DNA from 3 places in the Bacillus sp. Pc3 genome. Region 3 is predicted to be linked to each of the others. Evidence: predicted binding sites of a transcription regulator. Region 3 holds the regulator's gene; each other region holds the start of a gene.
What was found. Region 3 encodes LexA, which represses DNA repair genes until DNA is damaged. Its sites were predicted from a motif close to CGAACATATGTTCG; they were not measured.

Region 1 (4,922 bases), 1.6 Mb from region 3:
CAATGCCGTAATGGCGGCAGACCGCCTGAAGCAGCTGCGGATAATATTGTGAACTGATCGGCGTCCACGGCGCGATGGCGTGTTCCTTTAATGACAGCTCGGGATTGGGGATGACGAGCTCAGGATCCACTTCCAGCTTCAAGCCGAGACCGTCGCAAGTCGGACAGGCGCCGAACGGGCTGTTAAACGAAAACAGCCGGGGTTCAAGCTCCCCGATAGAAAAACCGCACAGCGGACAAGCGTGATGCTCGCTGAACATCAGCTCCTCCTGACCGATGACATCTATCATGACACGGCCTTCCCCTAAACGGAGCGCGGTTTCCAGCGAGTCGGAAAGCCGGGCGGCAACGCCTTCCTTGACAACGATCCGGTCAATGACTACTTCAATGGAATGCTTTTTGTTTTTTTCAAGTTCAATATCGTCAGAAAGCTCGGCCATTTCTCCGTCAATCCGCACCCTTACGTAACCTTGCTTTCTGATTTGGTCAAGCACTTTGACATGGGCGCCTTTTCTGCCTGAAATGATCGGCGCAAGCACTTGAAGCTTCGTCCGCTCCGGATATTCAAGAATCCGGTCAACCATCTGTTCAATCGTTTGCGACGTAATTTCAATGCCGTGCTCCGGGCAGTGAGGCTTCCCGACTCTCGCGTACAGCAGCCGGAGATAATCATAAATCTCCGTTACCGTTCCGACGGTTGACCGCGGATTGCGGCTCGTCGTTTTCTGATCAATGCTGATCGCCGGAGAAAGCCCTTCGATCGCATCAACGTCCGGCTTATCCATCTGCCCTAAAAATTGGCGCGCATAGGCAGAAAGCGATTCAACATACCGCCTCTGTCCTTCCGCGTAAATGGTGTCAAAGGCAAGGGATGATTTTCCCGATCCGGACAGCCCCGTCACGACGACGAGCTGATCCCGCGGAATCGTTACATCAATGTTTTTTAAATTGTGCGCCCTTGCGCCTTTCACCTCGATCCGGTCAATTGCCATGTGTTCATCATCCTTCCGCTTTAAGCTCTAACAGTAAATCACGAAGCTCTGCCGCCCGCTCGAAATCAAGCGCTCTGGCCGCTTCTTTCATTTCGTGCTCCATTTGCTCAACGACTTTCTGGCGTTCTTTCTTCGTCATCTTCGCCAGTTTAGGCGCGGCTTTTGTTTTATATTCTTCTTTATCCTCAGCGGCCTGCGTCGCGCGGATCACATCGCGGATTTCCTTATTGATCGTTTGCGGCGTAATGCCGTGAATTTCGTTAAAGCGCTCCTGCTGTTCCCGGCGGCGCTTCGTTTCATTAATCGCGATTTCCATCGAATTTGTGATTTTATCGGCATACATGATGACGCGGCCTTCCGCGTTTCGTGCCGCCCGTCCGATCGTCTGAATTAGCGAACGTTCAGAACGGAGGAAGCCTTCTTTATCCGCATCGAGAATGGCGACAAGTGACACTTCCGGAATATCAAGCCCTTCCCTCAGCAGGTTGATGCCGATTAACACATCATGTTTTCCGAGGCGGAGGTCACGGATGATTTCAATCCGTTCAAGCGTCTTAATCTCGGAATGCAGATAATTGACCTTGATGCCGATTTCCTTGAGATAATCGGTCAGATCCTCTGACATTTTTTTCGTTAAAGTCGTCACGAGAACGCGTTCATTCCGTTCTATCCTCGCCTGAATCTCGCCGATCAGATCATCAATCTGTCCTTCGATCGGACGGACGTCAATGAGGGGATCGAGGAGTCCCGTCGGTCTGATGATCTGCTCGATCATTTCCGGCGTATGCTCAATTTCATACGGTCCCGGAGTCGCCGACACGTACACGATATTGTGCATGTGTTTCTCAAATTCCTCGAATCGGAGCGGACGGTTGTCAAGCGCTGACGGCAGGCGGAACCCGTGATCGACAAGCACCTGTTTTCTCGCCTGGTCACCGTTGAACATGCCGCGCACCTGCGGAATCGTCACATGTGATTCATCAACGACAATCATAAAATCGTCCGGAAAATAATCAAGCAGCGTATACGGCGTAGAGCCCGGCGGACGGAGTGTCAAATGTCTTGAATAGTTCTCGATCCCTGAGCAAAAACCCATTTCCCGCATCATTTCAAGATCATATCTCGTCCGCTGCTCAAGCCGCTGCGCTTCAAGGAGCTTGCCGTTTTCGTGCATGACTTTCAAGCGCTCCTCAAGCTCCTGTTCAATATTCAGAATCGCTTTTTCCATCTTTTCCGCCCGGGTGACGAAGTGGGAAGCCGGAAAAATCGCGACATGGTCACGGTCGCCGAGAATTTCTCCGGTCAAAGCGTCGACCTCTCTGATCCGCTCAATTTCATCTCCGAAAAATTCCACTCTGATACAATGTTCGTCACGGGAAGCCGGGAATATTTCCACAACGTCTCCGCGCACGCGGAACGTCCCGCGCTGAAAGTCGATATCATTGCGGGCATACTGGATATCTACAAGCTTTCTCAGCAGCTCGTTCCGCTCAATCTCCATTTCCGGTCTGAGCGACACGACCATTTCCCGGTATTCTTCAGGCGAACCGAGACCGTATATGCATGACACACTCGCAATAATAATGACATCTCTCCGTTCAAACAGAGAGGATGTCGCGGAGTGTCTCAGTTTATCAATTTCATCATTAATGCTTGCGTCTTTCTCTATAAAAGTATCCGTTTGAGGCACGTATGCCTCCGGCTGATAGTAATCGTAATAGCTGACAAAATATTCGACAGCGTTGTTCGGGAAAAACTCCTTAAACTCGCTGTACAGCTGTCCGGCAAGGGTTTTGTTATGGGCAATGACCAGTGTCGGTTTATTCACTTCTTTAATCAGATTGGACACGGTAAAGGTTTTGCCCGTCCCTGTCGCACCCAGGAGAGTCTGGTGTTTTCTGCCTTCCTGTATGCCTTTGACAAGCTTCTCAATCGCTTGCGGCTGATCTCCCTGGGGCTGATATTTCGAGACTAACTCAAAACGATCTTTCACAAAAAAGCCTCCGTTTCTTTACGAAATCTTCCTATTGATATAGTAACACAATGACGGGCAAAATCACTAAAAATACGAACTAAAGTTCGATGGTTTATTTTTACCAAGTCAATTTTTGTATAAAAAACCTGCTTTTATGGCGTAAAAGCAGGCATTCTATTTCATATTCACCATGTCAGGCATTGTCTTTCTTTTTGTCTGCTTCTTTTTTGGCCATGTACAGCCCTCCGGCCACCAGCGATACGACATCCAATCCAACGATAAAATACGTTTCGGTGTAACCCTTTAAATAGGATGCGAAAAGCAGTGCGGCTGTGAGAGCGATCGCCACATAGTGGTTAAACGTGACGCGCGTAAAAAGGACGACCAGCATAAAAGGGAAACATAATGCAAAAACGGCTTTTGTAATCACAAAAACCCTCCTCGGGAATTCTTCATCTCATCTGATTATAGTAAAAAATGAAGAATCGGACAATCGTTCCCCTGCTATCACAATACCCTTTTTCGGCAGTCTTCAATCATCTGTCAAAAAAAATGTGAATATAAATCCATTGAACCATTAACCAGATGAACCGAATTACCTTTCTTCAGCCGAAAGGATGAGAAGGTTTAGGTCTTTGTATCTTTGACAGTTTCTTCCTCCCTCTTTACAATGTAATGATAGTGTTTACTATCATTTTTCTTGGATGAAGAAAAAAAGGGGGTCATACCGCATGTATTCAGTGCGATTTCAAAAAGCGGAAGAATCGAGCCGCTCTGCAGGAGCAAAAGGAATGAACCTGATTAAACTGACGAAAAACGGGCTGCCCGTTCCCGGCGGTTTCATCATTCAGACGAATGCCCTGACACGTTTTATGGAAGACAACGGGCTTCAAGCAGATCAGGAACAGATGGAGCGCGCCATTATGAACGGCACGTTTTCAAAAGAGCTTCGGGAGGAACTGACCGCGTCGTTTTATGAATTGAGAGAATCATACGCCTCTGTCGCCGTACGTTCCTCCTCCGCGTCCGAAGATCTTGAAGGGGCTTCTTTCGCGGGCCAGTACGAAACCTATTTAAATATCAAAACAGAAGAAGAGTTTCTCGGAAAAGTGAAAGAATGCTGGGCTTCCTTCTTCTCGGCGCGGGTCAGCGGTTATAAAGAGAAAATGAACAATGACACCGCAGAACCGTTAATGGGCGTTGTCGTGCAAGGGCTTATCAATTCCGAGGTTTCAGGAGTCATTTTCAGCCGCAACCCCGTCACGCACGATGACGGAGAGCTGATGATCAGCGCGAGCTACGGTCTCGGAGAAGCAATCGTCTCCGGCAGCGTGACGCCCGACACATTTATCGTCAATAAAGACACATTTCAGATTGAAAAAGAAATCGGCTTAAAAGAAATGTATATCGTTTCTAAAGACGAAGGCGTGACGGAAAAAGAGACGACCGCTGACATGAGAAACCGCTTCTGCCTTGATGACGAGAGCATCAAAGAGCTTGCCATGCTGACGATAAAGACGGAAGAACTGTACGGTTATCCCGTGGATCTCGAATTCGGATTTGCCGAAAATAAGCTGTATCTGCTTCAGGCCCGGCCGATTACAACGATCGCGCAGGATCAGAAAGCGGCAGACGAAGAACGGGAATTTATCATGACGCCCCGGGATCAGAAAGATTTTTGGCTCAATATGGAGGCCAATATAGAAGGCCCCGTCAGCCCGTTATTCGCCTCACTCATTGTGCCGGCTTTGGAATACGGCCTCAAAGAGAGCACGAAGGCATTCCCTGTAATGGGCATCGAAATCGAGCGTGTCAAACTTCATCAGGGCCGTGTTTTTTCCAGACAGCATAAGACGGACGACAAGCTGCCCGCAGAACAGTTAGAAGCGCTTTTCCCCGTCTTGGCTGACCGCATGTACGATATTATTCAGGAAACCTTTCTGCCTTTTTATCAAA
Region 2 (4,922 bases), 810 kb from region 3:
ACGTGTTTCAGCAAGCTCCGCCCTGACAGCTGCCACGCTGTCCGTATCAATACCGGCGGGAATGCTCCCTCTTAATGACAAAAGCACAAAGGCGCCCTTATGAAGAAAATCATACAGCCGGGCCGGCCGCCCGTCATGAAGGGTCAATTCGATATCCGGCAGGCGTTTTCCGTTCAGGATATGCGGCGGCAGCTCCGCATCCGGTTCATAATGCAGATCAAGCGCGGATACTTTTCCCGCCAATAAACGGTTGGACTCCTGAAAATCCAGCAAAGCGGCCATCGTTTCTCTTAATGCCATCCCCGACTCGGTAAAATCCATGAGCTTTATCTGGGTTTTTATATTGTGCAATACTTCTTTTCCTGTGCTGTGCCTTTCCTGATGATAGCTGTCCAGAAGATAAGGCGCCGCTTTCCCCTTCATTTGCGCCGCCAGCTTCCAGCCGAGGTTGAAGGCATCCTGAAGCCCCGTGTTCAGCCCTTGGCCGCCTGCGGGAAAATGAATGTGCGCCGCATCACCGGCCACAAAAACCCGGCCTGATCGGTACTGCTCAGCCTGACGCTCGGCATTGCCGAACCGCGACGTCCATACCGGATCACCCAATCCGAAATCAGTGCCGCATATCCGCCGCAGGTCTTCTTTCAGCTCATTTTCGGTGACCGGCTCTTCCTTCCGCTTTTGCGGAGCGTGCGGAGAAACGATGAGGACGCGGAAAAGTCCGTCCGTAAGAGGGACAATCACAACCGATCCCTCCAGGCGGCACGTTGACAAAAAGGAAGATTCGGGCGGATGTTTCAAAGCGGCATCACAGAGGGTTCCTGTTAAGTCGGCATCAGTGCCCGAAAAAGCGATGCCCGCCTGTTTCCTGACAATGCTCCCCGCTCCGTCTGTACCCGCGGCATATAAGCTGTGAAGAGTGCGGATCCCGCTTTCGTCCCGGAACACCGTCTCCACTCCGTCATCCGTCTGGGTGACAGCCACCGCTTCCGCCCCGCGGATGATGTCTGCGCCGAGACTTGATGCATACTCCTCCAAAATCCGCTCCGTTTCTGCCTGAGGCAGCATTAACGAATAATTCTGCTTCGTATCCAGCCGAGAAAAATCCAGCCGTGTATCCAGCATGGAAAAATGGCCGGAAGACACCTTCGTCCCTTTTTCCAAAAAGCGTTCCAATATACCTCTCATGGCAAAAAGCTCAAGTGTGCGCGGATGCATGATAAGCGCTTTGGAATATGGCACCGTCTTCTTCAATCGTTCAATAACAGTCGTTTTCACTCCGGCCAGCGCCAGTTCTGATGCAAGCATAAGTCCGACCGGACCTCCCCCGATAATGGCAGCCTGTGTTTTCATCTCATCAGCCCTCTTTCATATTTTTTGTTGCACACGTAACAAAATCACCAAAAAATAAAACGCCTCCTTTTTGTTTCGCGCGTAACAATTTTCATTATAGTCTTCCCTCTGCTTTTTTACAATCATTTCCGAAAAAAAAGACGCCGTTTACTTGGCGTCTGATTCACTGATGACTCCGACAATGTCTTTATCCTTAATCGGACCGAAATGACGGCTGTCGAGGCTGTATATGCGGTTGTCGCCAATAACAAAGTATTGTCCCTTCGGTATGCTTTTGCGCCCGGTCGTTTCCTTCAGCGTATAATCACCGGTCACATGGCTCCCGGCGGACAATGATGACTTTAAGGGTTTTAAAAACGGTTCCGCCACCCGTTTTCCATTCACATACAGCTGATCCTCCCTGTATGCGATTGACTCGCCGGGGAGCCCGATGACACGTTTGATCAGCACTTTGCGGTGCGGGCCTTTGAACAGGACAATATCGAAACGGCGGATCGTTTTGTAACGATGGGAAAACTTGTTGACCATCAGCTCATTTCCTTGTTTAAAGGTCGGATTCATGCTGATTCCTTCGACTTTATAATCAATAAAAATGGCATTCTTTAATTGTATGGCCAAAACAACGATAAGCACGCCAGCTATAAACCAAAATCGTTTTTTCAAGATTCCTGTCTCCCTCCGTCTTTCTCATGCTGACTGATTCTCGTCTGTAACCGCCGTTCGATATGCTTTCCGGCATACCACAGCACCGCGATCACCATTATGGCGCCCGCCATCCTGAAAGGCTGTGTCATGAGTGCATGTAGATCATATCCGATAAAGCTGATCATAAAAATCATGACCATTTTCCCCATAGCGGCTGCTGATATAAACTGCAGCGCCCCGACCCGTGACAGGCCGGCAACGATATGAACCGCAGCGGACGGCGTAAAGGGGAAGCAAAGTAAAATAAACAGCGGACCGAAACCGTGCCGCTCAACCCAAAGCATCATCCGCCTTATGGTCTGATGCCTGCGGATGAAACTGAAAGCTCTTTTCTGTCCGAAACGGCGGACGGCATAAAACATCAGCATCGATCCTGCCGCAGATCCGAGCCACGACAGAAAAAAACCTTCCCATAACCCAAATGCATTCGTATTCGCCACCACAAATACAACAAGCGGCAAAAACGGAAGAAACGCTTCAATAAAAGGCAGTGCAACCGCAGCCGCCGGGCCGAAAGCTCTATAGCTTTGGAACCATTCCGTCAGCTGTTCCTCAGTCAAATATGATAAAAATTGCTCCAACGTTTATACTCCTTAACGAGTTTGTCTATCCTTATTCTACACATTATCTCCAAAAAACGAAAATGTTTACGAATTTTCCGACTTGAAATATCGTGTAAGCGAGTATAAAATAAGAACAAACGTTCTCTTTTTTAAGAAAGAAGGAGTATTTATGCCTGACATCCGGAGCGGCACCCGCGATCTCATCGAAAAAGGGCTGTTTCTGCCCATGGCGGCTGCCATCCTGAACCGGGACCTCGAAGCGCTTGATTCGTGCCCGTTCAAATTAAAACAACCCTATAAACAGCTTATCAGCTGCTCTTTAAAATTAGCACAAAAGGATTTGAGTGATGTTCGAAAAGAGTTAAGAAAGCGTAAAATTAAAATATACGAAGCGGAAAGAGACGAAGCATTTACGCTTTATATATGCACCATTAACGGCTATGAAGAAAAACACCGTTATTTCAACCCGAGAATACGGGAACAGGTAACCGCCTTATTAGAATATTACCTGTCTCTTGCGACCATTTAAAAAGCAGCCGGGACTGCTTTTCCTTTTCAGCTGATAAATTTCAGACTATTCACACTATACATTCGACATGATTTTCTTTATAATCGGGACACGCTGTTTTCAATGAAAAGGAGGAATGTTATGAAACTGATTCATGTTCTCGCCGCCCTGCCCTTTTTCGGAATTCTCGCCGGCATTCCATTTGCCAACCGGGTGACGCCTTATGTTTTCGGAATGCCTTTCATTCTCGCGTATGTCGTCATCTGGGCGGTGCTGACTTCCGTTCTGATGGCCGCCGTTTACAAATTGGACAAAGAAAACAAGGCGGGTGAGGCGGAATGAACGCAGCATTTCCCGTAATGGCCGCCGTGCTCCTGTTTTGTGTGTATCTCGGAATCCGGGCCCGAAAAGGAAAACATATGGACCTTGAACAATGGACAGTGGGCGGACGCGGCTTCGGCACGATGTTTGTCTTTTTATTAATGGCGGGAGAAATATACACGACCTTTACATTCCTCGGCGGAAGCGGATGGGCTTACGGAAAAGGAGGCCCCGCCTTTTATATTATCGCGTACGGCTGCCTTGCCTACATTTTGTCATATTGGCTTCTGCCAGCCGTGTGGACTTACGCCAAACAACACAAACTGATGTCGCAATCAGATTTTTTTATTTCAAAATACAACAGCCCGCTCCTCGGCATTCTCGTATCGCTCGTCGGCATCGCATCCCTCATCCCCTATCTCGTCCTGCAGCTGAAAGGGCTCGGATTAATTGTTTCAGCAACGTCATACGGACAGATTCCGCCCTCCGCCGCTGTCTGGATCGGCGCTGTCTCCATCACGATTTATGTGATGATATCAGGAATCCACGGTTCAGCGTGGATATCAGTCGTTAAAGATATCATGATTTTAGGCATCGTCCTGTATTTAGGCATTTATCTGCCCATTCATTACTATGGCGGGTTTACGGAGATGTTCAAACAAATTGACGCCGCAAAACCCGGTTTTCTCACGCTGCCGGAAACCGGACAGAGCGTTTCCTGGTTCAGCTCAACGGTTTTGCTGACCGCCCTCGGCTTTTATATGTGGCCCCATACATTTGCCGCTTCCTATTCGGCGGAGCATCCGCGGGTGTTTCGGAAAAACGCGATCATCATGCCTCTTTATCAGCTCGTCCTGCTGTTTGTCATCTTTACCGGATTTGCGGCGATTCTGCAGGTGCCCGGTTTAAAAGGGGCGGACACGGATCTCGCCTTATTAAAGCTGTCTGTGAAAACCTTTGATCCCTGGTTTGTCGGACTGATCGGATCGGCGGGCATTCTGACGGCGCTTGTACCCGGTTCAATGATATTAATGGCCTCAAGCACGCTGTTCGCCAAAAATGTGTACAAAGCCATTCTGCCCGGCACGACTGACGACAAAGTCTCACGGCTCGCAAAATACGCCGTACCCGTCATCGCGCTGATATCCGTATATTTTACGCTGAAAGGCGGAAATACCATCGTCACCTTGCTTTTAATGGGCTACAGCCTTGTCACCCAGCTTTTCCCCGCCCTCTTATTCAGCCTGCCGAAGCGGCGTTTCATCACAAGCCACGGCGCTTTTGCCGGCATAACGGCCGGGGTCGGAACGGTGGCCTTCATTACGCTGACCGAATCAACCATCGGAACCCTCTTTCCGTTTCTTCCGCAGATCGTTAAAGATATGAATACAGGCATCATCGCACTGGTTCTGAACATTGTCGTCATGTTTGCAGTCAGCGCCGCAGTCAGAAAAAAACAAATCAGCGCAGCCGAA
Region 3 (4,922 bases):
ATTATAATCCCCTTCCTTATTGTTGTACCTTTTCATCATAAAGCGATGCTGACTTTTTCTCAACTCTTTCAGCTTAAATTTGAGATAAACTTGTTGAAAATTGTCGTAAAGCACAGCCTGATATTAGTATATACGAAAAAAGAATACGTATTGCCGTATTCTTTCTGTTTAATGAAGATTATTTTTCTGTTGTTCTCTTTTTAATTTTTCAGGGGTGACATCGTTGCCTTCCGGATCAATCACTTTTACGCTCTTTAACGTATTTTTCATTGAGGAGCGGAATCCTTTCAAATACTCCTGGCGAAGCTTTTGCTGTTCAGCTTTTTCCTCATCCGTTATCGTGTTTGATTTAGCTTTTTGAGCCAATTCGTTAATTCTTGCGATTTTTTCTTTAGAAATCATAATAAGCTCCTTTGGTGCGTGTTGATTATATACTACTAAAACGCAGTCTTTTTTACAACTGATGCGCGTCAGCTGCCTTCTGTGTCTGCGGTATATTCCTGAAACCGCCGGTGAACCGTGGCTTTGGACACATCGTAGCCGAATCCCCTTAAGGTCGCTGCGATTTCTGCAAAGGTAAGCTTGTTGGCTCTCAGCCTGATAATTTCCGAAACCGGAACCTCTTTTTTTTCTTTTCCGCTGTTTTCATGTCTGTTTTTCAGATTCCGTTCAGGTTTGTAGCCGTTTTTCACGGCTCTTTTCATTCCCCGCCGGATTTTCATATTGTGAATTTTCCTTTGATATTCCTCAACAATACTGACGATTTCGAGTACCATCGAATCAGCTTCGGAAAGCTCCAGTTCACCTTTATGAGCCGTCGTATATATTTTTACGTTCTCCCTGTAAATGCAATGCAAAAGCGCAATCTTGGCGTTTCCTCTTCCTAATCTCGTTTCGTCCTGCACCAATATCGCGTCAATATGTGATTTTTTAATTTCATCAAGCATTTCAAATACTCCGTCGCGATCCATTTCGTAACCGCTGGCTTTCTCAGAAATGACTTTCACGACTTCCATGCCGTTTGCAGCAGCGATCTCACTGAGCTCCTCTTCCTGTCTTTTTAATGACGTTTGCTGCTGTTCTTTGTTTGTGCTTACGCGGGCATAAATGAGTGCCTTCATTTCTCTCTTTCCTCTCTAATTGACAATGGCCAGCTGATATACGGCCGGATGCTTTTTCTTAACCGGAAGAATAAGTTCGTCTCCGGGCTTTATATCAGCAGTTTGGAGATGATTATTCTCCGTCACCCACTCAATGAAATCTTCTTTATTAATGTGTTTCTTTTCTGCTACATGATCCGCAAGTGACCAGAGTGTATCGCCGTCCTGAACCTTTATTTTAACATATTGGCTGAGGGACTGATCATTTCCCGCACATGAGACAAGTAAAATAGCGGCACTTAAAATCGCAGTAAACAGCCCTACAAATATAATAGATTCTTTCGCCATGTAAACAACCTCCGATAAGAATGTTTGTTCGCTTTTTATACCTTTCAGTATATACGAACAAACGTTTCTGTCAATCGTTTTTTTCGAACCTATGTTTGTACTGTCAGGAAAATCATGCTATAATCTACTTAAAATCGACGTTTTGAGGTGCGAAATATGACGAAGCTATCAAAAAGGCAGCTTGATATCCTGCGTTTTATTAAAGAAGAGGTAAAAACGAAAGGATATCCGCCTTCTGTAAGAGAGATAGGAGAAGCAGTAGGACTGGCTTCCAGTTCAACCGTGCACGGCCATTTGGCGCGGCTGGAGACAAAAGGCCTGATCAGACGGGACCCAACTAAACCGAGGGCGATTGAGGTATTGGATGAAGAAGAAGTCCACATTCCGAAAAGCCAGGTCGTAAACGTTCCGGTCATCGGGAAAGTGACGGCGGGTATTCCGATTACGGCTGTTGAAAATATCGACGAGTATTTTCCGCTTCCTGACCGGATGGTTCCTCCGGGCGAACATGTCTTTATGTTAGAAATCATGGGAGAAAGTATGATCGACGCCGGTATTTTTGACAAAGATTACGTCATTGTCAAACAGCAGAACACGGCCAATAACGGAGAAATCGTCGTAGCTATGACCGAAGATGATGAAGCGACGGTCAAGCGCTTCTATAAAGAAGACAATTATGTGCGGCTGCAGCCGGAAAATCCGACGATGGAGCCGATTATCCTGCAAAACGTAAGCATTTTGGGGAAAGTTATCGGCGTATTCAGAGCCGTACATTAATTCTATTAAACTTCATTTATTGTAAAAAACCCCTTAAAGAGGGGTTTTTTTTGCATAAAAAAAGCAGATTCGCCCTGGCTTAAGAAACGAATCTGCTAAGGAGGAAAAACTTACATTCTTATTATCCGACATCACACTTTTGAAGTCAACTAATAATGTTTCCTTAGAGAAACTTTTCATTCATTTTTTAACTTTGTATATTTGTGCGTGATGAATTTACTTTTATTTATGTTTCCTTTGGGCGGATGCATAAAAATTTATCTATGAAAATTTAGTACATAGTGTAATAAGTTATATTTAAATATAAAAAAACCCGCTGCCTTTAGCGAGTATCTATTTTCAATCAAAATGATAATATTCTACACCGTAAAACCCTTTAATATAGACGGGGCCACAGACGTTTGAAGAACTTTCAACCAGAATTCTGTATTTGTGATACGGATCAATTGATTTTTTATCCTGGGCACTGAGGTTTAACCAGCTGCCGCTGTAGTTTTTAGAACTTAATGTATAAAAATTCCCGTTCAGCGCCATCCGCTGGAGTTTCATGCTTAAACCGCACGAAGAGTTGTTCATTATGGTGAACTTATATCCTAAAAAGTAATCGTCGGCAGCTACAGCCCCCGGATTTTCAATATGAAACTCTTTTGCATTTCCCTCCAAAGTGAAGCTTGTTTTTGATCCGAATTCAGTGGTAGCCGCTTCAGCTGAGTGTATTCCGCTAAAACATAATAAAAAAACAGCAATACATAACCAGTATTTTTTCATTTGCATCCCCCTTTTTACATATTTTAACTTGTGAATCCTGTGATGTCTATTCACATTTTATTAAAACGTATACTTTATAACCACTATATACCAGTTTAAAAATTTGCGGATTGCTTACAATGAAGACTAAACGAAATAACGAAGGTGGTTCAAATGAAACACGTAATTGCTTTCGCTTCTAAAACGGCGCTCACACTTGCTTTACTGTACATTGTTCTGGATCTTATGTACCAAGTAACCTTTTTAAACGTTCTGTTTATTACAGTGATCTTAAGTTTAATCACTTATTTTGCGGGTGATTGCATGATTCTGCCGAGAACAAGCAATTTCACAGCCGTTGCAGCTGATTTCGGGATTTCATTCATTATATTATGGATATTCCTTATGAACATTGGCGGATTTAATGTCTCGCCTGCCGCGGCATCGGTTATCTCTGCACTTTGCATTTCTGTTTTTGAGGCATTTTTTCACCGGTATTTGCAGCAATATGTACTTCCCGAAGATTATCAGGACACAACAGAGACGGATAGCACGCTATGGAGCTATCAAACCGAGGCGTCTGAAGAATTAGTGCCGGAAAAAGACCCTCAGGAAAAAACATAAAAAGGAGGCAATCGCCTCCTTCTCTTTTTATTTTTGCTTCTGATCGTCCAGCGGCAGCTGCAGCAGTGAGTCTGTGCCTGTCGCTTTCGGTGTTTTTCCGTCCCATTTTTCAATCCATTTATATTTGATCATCTCATCGGACATTGATTTCTTTATGATTTCGTTATAATCAGCGATCCCTTCCGCTTCAATTTTTTTCTTTTTCGCTTCGGCTTCGGCTATTTTAATTTCAGTTTGTGTCCGTTCAAGTTCCTGTGAAGACTTCACCCTTGCATCGATGGCTTCCTGTGTGGCTTTATCCGGCTTCGGTACGCCAAGCGTCAGATCATCAATTAAAAATCCAAGACTCTTCATATCATCAGCAAATCTCTTTTGAACATCGGCAGCGGCTTCTGCAGATTTTTGCCCGTATGTGTCAATAACCGAGTATTTGCTGATTGATTTTCGCGCCGCATCCCACAGCCTTGTTTTTAAATATGTATTTTCAATCGTTTCAACGTCTACCGCGCCGAATTTGTTAAACAGATCGACTACTTTATCAGGCTGCACGACATAGTTGTAAGCGATATCCATTTCTATATTTTTACCGTCTGAGGTTGCCACTTTTATATTTTCATTATTCACTGTCTGCATACGCACCGGATATTCCGTTACTTTATTAAATAACCCGACTAAGTGCCAGCCTTGGTCCAATGTGTCGGATTTTACCCCGCCATTCGGTGAGTATACAACCCCGACATAACCGTTCGGTATTTTTTCAATGAATAGTGACGCTGTAACGCCCGCAATTAAAAGGGCTGCACCTATAATCACACCGCCGATAATTTTTTTTGTGTTTCCGCGCTTATTTTCGCTCATGCTGATCTTCTTCCTCCCATGACTTTTTGAATTTTTTGGCTCCGCTTCCCACTTGTTTAAAGATTGGACTAAGCATCAGCCATAAACCGAATCCGATGATGACAAGAAGAATGATAGACCCGATCATCACTTTCATTTGCCCACCTCTTTTCTTTCATCCTGTCAATTATGTATACGATCTTAAGAACTTAAAGTTTCATAAATTTCAAAAGAAAAAGCCCCGCCGGCAAAATAGGCGTGCTTATTAATAATTGTCACTGATAAAATCAGAAACCGTTTTTGTGAATTGATAAAAGGTCCCATTTTGTGTGGATGCTCTGCTTTTCAGCGTAAAAGTGTCAAATAGTGATTTTCTGAAGCCGGTGCTCACTTCGATTTGAATACTCAATCCGGATGAAGATTGATTGGCAAGGTTGTTCGGACTGACGCCGGCATATTTATCATTTATGCCAAGAAGAACGGCAGGAT

Region 1: a site for LexA is predicted at 3,060-3,073, ahead of uvrB (excinuclease ABC subunit UvrB). Genes of this name have one in related genera too.
Region 2: a site for LexA is predicted at 2,749-2,762, ahead of SB24_RS04525 (YhjD family protein). Genes of this name have one in related genera too.

Annotation. Positions count from the first base shown of each region.
Region 1 is NZ_CP010406.1:2,652,200-2,657,121, reverse strand. Features, by position in the region: gene uvrA (excinuclease ABC subunit UvrA) at 1-991, opposite strand, end outside; gene uvrB (excinuclease ABC subunit UvrB) at 999-2,984, opposite strand; gene SB24_RS12570 (CsbA family protein) at 3,160-3,396, opposite strand; gene SB24_RS12565 (PEP/pyruvate-binding domain-containing protein) at 3,698-4,922, shown strand, end outside.
Region 2 is NZ_CP010406.1:1,034,689-1,039,610, forward strand. Features, by position in the region: gene SB24_RS04510 (monooxygenase) at 1-1,350, opposite strand, end outside; gene lepB (signal peptidase I) at 1,498-2,013, opposite strand; gene SB24_RS04520 (TVP38/TMEM64 family protein) at 2,010-2,636, opposite strand; gene SB24_RS04525 (YhjD family protein) at 2,788-3,147, shown strand; gene SB24_RS04530 (DUF3311 domain-containing protein) at 3,268-3,468, shown strand; gene SB24_RS04535 (sodium:solute symporter family protein) at 3,465-4,922, shown strand, end outside.
Region 3 is NZ_CP010406.1:222,920-227,841, forward strand. Features, by position in the region: gene tkt (transketolase) at 1-2, opposite strand, end outside; gene SB24_RS00845 (DUF896 domain-containing protein) at 169-402, opposite strand; gene SB24_RS00850 (YneB family resolvase-like protein) at 471-1,121, opposite strand; gene yneA (cell division suppressor protein YneA) at 1,137-1,448, opposite strand; gene lexA (transcriptional repressor LexA) at 1,605-2,225, shown strand; gene SB24_RS00865 (hypothetical protein) at 2,565-2,993, opposite strand; gene SB24_RS00870 (YndM family protein) at 3,147-3,596, shown strand; gene SB24_RS00875 (prohibitin family protein) at 3,624-4,454, opposite strand; gene SB24_RS20125 (hypothetical protein) at 4,441-4,590, opposite strand; gene SB24_RS00880 (poly-gamma-glutamate hydrolase family protein) at 4,699-4,922, opposite strand, start outside.